Regions from separate parts of the Rossellomorea sp. LjRoot5 genome, predicted to be linked through region 2. Evidence: predicted binding sites of a transcription regulator. Region 2 holds the regulator's gene; the other holds the start of a gene.

Region 1 (3,176 bases), 310 kb from region 2:
AAAGTGAATAGATGATGATTCCACCAAGTACGACTAAAAGAATATATAATCCTTCCATCATTCATGCTCCTTTCTACAAGTGCGCTATCTTCTATTATATTCATGAAGTGAGTAAGAATCAAAACAAATTTATTATTTTACAGCAAACACTTTCCAATCTGTTTTTCTTTGTTTTTTCGATTGGATTTGATAGACTAGTAACGGACTTGAATGAAGATGGATTTTTACATATCAATATTAAACAGAAGACGTAAATGAGGTATGCTGCATGAAAAAGGAAACGTGGAGATTTATTGACTCCGGTAATTGTTCTCCCTCTTATAATATGGCTCTTGATGAGGCATTGCTTGATTGGCACAGTGAAGGGAAGATCCCTCCTACGATCCGGTTTTACGGGTGGGATCCAGCGACACTTTCCATCGGTTATTTTCAAAAAGTGGAAAAGGAAATCAATCTTGACGCCGTCAAAGAGCATGGACTTGGTTTTGTGAGACGGCCGACGGGAGGCAGAGGGGTTCTTCATGAACATGAATTGACGTACAGCGTCATCGTTTCAGAAGAACATCCGGAAATGCCGAGAACCGTCACAGAAGCGTACCGTGTCATTTCCGAAGGGATTCTGAAGGGATTTCAAGGTCTTGGTCTCGAAGCCTACTTTGCTGTACCAAGAACGGCGGAAGAGCGGGAAGGATTAAAAAACCCGCGTTCAGCGGTTTGCTTTGATGCTCCGAGCTGGTATGAGCTTGTCGTTGAAGGACGAAAAGTGGCAGGAAGTGCACAGACCAGGCAAAAAGGTGTCATCCTTCAGCACGGTTCGATTCTATTGGATCTTGACGAGGATAAACTGTTCAGCCTGTTTAACTACCCATCTGACAGGGTAAAAGAGCGTATGCAGCGGGCATTTAAAAGCAAGGCTGTTGCGATGAATGAAATCAGTTCCGTACCGGTCACGATGGATATGGCGAAAGAAGCATTCAAAAAAGGTTTTGAGAAAGGATTGAACATCCATCTCGAGCCTTATGAGCTCTCTGAAGAGGAAACACAATATGTTGTGGATCTTGCCGAGTCCCGATACGAATCTGATGAGTGGAATTTTAAACGTTAAAAAATTTTTTGTAGAAAAAAAGCGATGCTTGTCGCTTTTTTCCTATTTTACCAACGATAACGGTGCTTTATTTTATATCAAGTTCTAAATTAATAGAAATGGACGGAGTATTATATGATTTTCTATTCTTTTCTCCCGTTTTCTATTTTTATTGGCATATTAACCGTTTGACAAACAAATGACCTATTGACCCAAAACACAATATATGGTGTGTCGAATAATTTTTCGTACACAATATGTTGTGTTTATTTATTGCTTTTCCAGAATGGCTATGATATCTTAATAATTGATATAATACATCAGTGAAGAAAGCAGAAACTGAAACATTTGAGATAGAAGGAGTTGTCTTTATGACTGTTGCGTCGAAAAATACGATGAAATTAAACACCGAGAGATTAAATAAGGATATTGGATTGTTTCCTCAAGTACATCCCATTACACCGGATATGAAAACTACACACAAAGGTGTATCCCGTCTTGTCATGATCGATCGTTATTCGTTCAAAGACACGGAAAAGATCACTCTTTCCGAAGGAGATTTCGTGGTCCTCACCATCAAGGAAGATCCGAAGTTCCCTGCAAGGGGATTGGGCTACATATCAAGCATCGATTGGGAAACGAAAAAAGCATCTGTCTGGATCGAAGAAGAGTACAGAAGTGCCATCGATAAACCGGAGGAAATGGAGACGGGGATTGTCTCGAGGACACTCGATGTCATTGAAAAACCACTTGAAGTCTACTATGAACAAATTGCGAAGCGTAACGCAACAGGCTTGGCAGAAGTGGAACAAACTCCTGAAAAGAGACAGGTTTGGTTTGAAAAATTCTATCATGAACTAGTGAACCTGCATTTTGTTCCTGCCGGACGGGTCCTGTACGGAGCGGGTGCAGGCACGGACGTAACATACTTCAACTGTTACGTGATGCCATTCGTACAGGATTCCCGCGAAGGTATTTCAGAACACCGCAAGCAGGTGATGGAGATCATGAGCCGAGGCGGCGGAGTCGGAACGAATGGATCGACGCTTCGTCCACGCAATACACTGGCGAAAGGCGTCAACGGTAAATCATCAGGCTCCGTTTCCTGGCTGGACGATATTGCGAAATTGACTCATTTGGTTGAGCAGGGCGGATCAAGACGTGGGGCCCAAATGATTATGTTAACCGATTGGCATCCGGATATTATCGAATTCATTACTTCTAAAATGCAAAACCCGCGTATCCTGCGTTATCTTCTGGAAAACACGGAAGATGAAACCATTAAAAAGGCGGCTCAGGAAAAGTTGAAATTCACCCCTCTTACAGAGCAAGAGGAAGCGATGTATCAAGGGATCCTGAACTACAGACAAATCCCCGGCTATGGTGGATTTGATGCGAAGATCCTTAAGAATGCAGAAGAAAAACTGCGCACAGGCGGAACGTACAGCGTCCATAATTCAGAATTCCTGACAGGGGCGAACATCTCCGTCTGCCTGACAAGCGACTTTATGGAAGCAGTGGAAAACGATCGTGATTATGAACTGCGCTTCCCAGATGTGGAAAGCTATAATGAAGAGCAAATGAAGTACTATAATGAAGAGTGGCACAATGTAGGCGATGTACGTGAGTGGGAAAAGCTCGGATATAAAGTGCGTACCTACCGCAAAATCAAGGCGAAGGAACTGTGGAACCTGATCAATGTGTGTGCAACGTACTCGGCTGAACCTGGAATCTTCTTTATCGATAACGCAAATGATATGACGAATGCGAAAGCATATGGGCAGAAAGTAGTCGCTACGAACCCTTGTGGCGAGCAGCCGCTTGCACCATATTCAGTATGTAACCTGGCAGCTGTCAACCTTGCCCGATTCGCCGATAAAGAAACGAAAACAGTTGATTTTGAAAAATTGAAGCGGACGGTGGAAGTAGGCGTCCGCATGCAGGACAATGTCATCGACGCGACTCCATACTTCCTGGATGAAAATAAGAAGCAGGCTCTCGGAGAGCGACGCGTAGGCCTTGGTGTAATGGGTCTTGCCGACTTATTGATCTACTGTGAAAAAGAATACGGTTCAGAAGAGGGCAACAGGCT
Region 2 (3,176 bases):
GCCATTGGATATATCCGATAATACGTCCTTTGGTGAGGTCGTTTCCAGGTAGTCGATGAGCTCTTCCTCCTGGGAAAGTGGTTTATCCCGTTCTACAGGCTTCTTCGTTTCCACTCTGGTCGTCAAATCAGGCAGTTGATCACCTGTTTGCATACCATACCAGTCACGGGCCGTTTTACGCAGCAATTCGATATCGATCGTATCATCCGCATCCAATGAGCTTAAGACGATATTCTTCATTTGAAGAGGATCGATCCCGTACAGATAGCTCAGCTTCAATACCGTTTCCTTCACTTTCGGCGTAAAGGCTTTGCGCGGGACCATGGATTCCGATAACCCGGCTAGCAGCAGCGAAAAATCAAAATCGATTTCGTCCAGTGCAAGTCCATCATTCTTACCGTATTTCATATATTGTTCACCTGACCCGGTTTCCGAATCCACATTCGCATCATGGTGGAGAAAATTAATCGGTTCAGACGTGAAAACATCTTGGAATGATCGGGTAATGGCTGTGTACTGACTTTTATCAGCTGACACATCCGTAAAAAATTTCTTCAAACGCAAATAATGGGTCCGGCCGATCTTACGGTACAAATACACATTCAGCATACCATCATGAAAGAATTCCTGAGGGGAGAGGGGGGGCTGCAGTTCATAAAGAAAACGGCGGTCTTCATCATCCCTTTTTTCATAAACCTTCAACAATCCGATCCCTTCAAGCTTCATCCTTGCTTCGTAGACGTCCTGAAGATTGACGGACAGGACGTTCATCAAGTGATAATGGGTCGAATCCGTCGACCAGAGCCGATTTTCCTCCACTTCCCCCCATAAACTCATATAGAGGCTGTAGCAAATGGAACCGATTAAAGGCTGGTATAGAAACGTAATGATTTTCCGGTCATATTCCTGAAGCATTCCATGTGTCCCTACCGTGTAGTGATCGATCGGCTGTATTTCATTCCAATGCTTCTTCATCATAGTTGGATTCTACCTTTCAATAAATAAAGAGAAAAGAGCCAAAGAATTCCATCTTCAGCTCATTCTTCTACTCTTTTTTTATTAATTCTTTTAATTCGTCTATAAATACATTAATATCCTTAAATTGTCGATATACGGATGCAAAACGGACATATGCCACTTCATCAACTTTCGCAAGGTGATCCATGACCATCTCACCGATCTTCACAGATTCTACTTCAGAAGCCCCTTGATTCCGCAGGTCTTTTTCAATATCTGTTGAGATCTTTTCTAATCTCTCAAGAGGTACCGGCCGCTTCTCACAAGCCTTGATCAGTCCCCTCAAAATCTTTTCTCGACTAAACTCTTCTCTTACCCCTTCTTTTTTCACCACAATTAAAGGAAGCTCTTCAACCTTCTCAAAGGTCGTGAAGCGAAACGTACATTCTTCACATTCTCTTCTTCTCCTGATGGAACGTCCTTCATCAGCAGGTCGTGAGTCCACCACTCGTGTACCATTATGCTGGCAAGACGGGCATTTCATAATATCAGCTCCGTAATTACATACTATTACCTTCATCATATAAAAAAGCTGTCACTTACACAAGCTTCTATAGGATTTAGCGTTATTTCACCTTTTTTAATTCGCTATCAAGCTGGTGATAATAATGGTTGATTTGCGCTTTTAAAACGGTATATGTACCAAAGATCTTCCCTTTATCCGCACTGACCTTGAAATCGACTGCCGTTTCAAGCGGCCGCACGGTAATGACCGTGGCAACGATAAATAATTGAGGCGTGCCGTTTTTCCGGACCGTAATTTCCCCTCTGTCCTTGGACTGGGAGATCACGTCATATTCTGACGATGAGAATAACCCCAGTACTGCATTAAATGCACCTTGATGCATGGATTTATAATAGCGTGATTGCAGTTCCTTATCTTCATGCTGATCGGACGTTTCACACTCCGATTGAAATCGCTTTAACAGGGTACGTATTCCACTCATATCAAGTTCCTCCCTTTAGTTACCCTTATTTTACACGAAAAGGCACGATTGAAAAACCCATAAGTGCACGTCGGAACGCGCGAAAAAAAAGAAGAGATGCATGAATCACGCATCTCTTCTGAGTTATTATCGATTAAAGGGCTTGAGCCTGGGACTTCTTCACTTGTACAGGACCCATTCCACGCGGCAATTCAATTGTTTCGCGTGTGTCAGCACCAAGAGCATCTGCAATATATTCAGCTGCGATATTAGGATCTAAATCACCGCAAGTATATACATCAATACTGGCATAACCATGTTCAGGAAAACTGTGGATCGTTAAGTGTGATTCTGAGATAATCACTACTCCACTAACACCTTGAGGCGCAAACTTATGAAAAGCTACCTCACGCACTTCTGCACCTGACTTAAGCGCAGCATCTACGAATGTTTTCTCAATTCCTACTACATCGTTTAATTTTTCAAAATCGCAACCCCATAATTCTGAGATTACATGACGACCCATTGTTTCCATTTTCGTATTTCCCCCTTTGACATAATTTTTTTCGTCAAAATGAACGTATCCTTTGGCAAAATCTTAACTACCACGGGGGAAAGTTAGTCCGAAGAGGTCCTAACCCTTTAAGTAGTTAAATCAGTATTCATTTGCTAATAAGAAGTTCACGAAAAATAGTATACTTTGTTTAAAACTCTTTTGCAATAAATTTTTATAAAGTTTTTTATATGGGTAGGTTATCTGATTTGGCTATGGTGTAAAAACCATGACCGTTCCTTTCCGCTGCAGGCACTTGCTTTCCGCGGGGCTGGCGGTGAGCCCCTCGAGGTCATAAGCTAAATGGCCCAAGAAGGCAAAAGAACGCCTTCTTAGTCCATTCATCTTATGCTTGTCGGGGCTGAGCGAGCCGCCTCCGCATTTCGAACTGTCCCGCTATTCCCGCAGGAGTCGTGTGCCTTCCGCTTCATTCCACTCTGTGGTACTACACTAGCTTTACATTTTTACAGATAGTGGAAATCAACTCTTTTTAAAACTTACAAACAGACATTACACGATAGCCTCTAGATTCCTTCATTTTTAAGAAAACTTACTCTGTCCATTTATAAAAAGAAAAGAACGCACCTGAAAAAGGTACGTTCTAAGGTTTTGCTTTATGATTTATGTTGGTTCTTTCAAACGTTGACTTCTTGTTTGGCGTTCAATTTGCTGGCGACGAA

Evidence for each region. The regulator NrdR, encoded in region 2, represses ribonucleotide reductase genes. The targets are predictions, from matches to a motif close to AACACNATATATNGTGTT.
Region 1: ACSQ2E_RS08695 (vitamin B12-dependent ribonucleotide reductase) is a predicted target of NrdR. The motif match lies at 1,301-1,318, and genes of this name have one in related genera.

Annotation. Positions count from the first base shown of each region.
Region 1 is NZ_CAXUQN020000001.1:1,705,244-1,708,419, forward strand. Features, by position in the region: gene ACSQ2E_RS08685 (rhodanese-like domain-containing protein) at 1-58, opposite strand, end outside; gene ACSQ2E_RS08690 (lipoate--protein ligase family protein) at 269-1,105, shown strand; gene ACSQ2E_RS08695 (vitamin B12-dependent ribonucleotide reductase) at 1,456-3,176, shown strand, end outside.
Region 2 is NZ_CAXUQN020000001.1:1,400,242-1,403,417, reverse strand. Features, by position in the region: gene ACSQ2E_RS07165 (replication initiation and membrane attachment family protein) at 1-978, opposite strand, end outside; gene nrdR (transcriptional regulator NrdR) at 1,046-1,501, opposite strand; gene ACSQ2E_RS07155 (cytosolic protein) at 1,584-1,964, opposite strand; gene speD (adenosylmethionine decarboxylase) at 2,098-2,478, opposite strand; gene ACSQ2E_RS07145 (glyceraldehyde-3-phosphate dehydrogenase) at 3,132-3,176, opposite strand, start outside.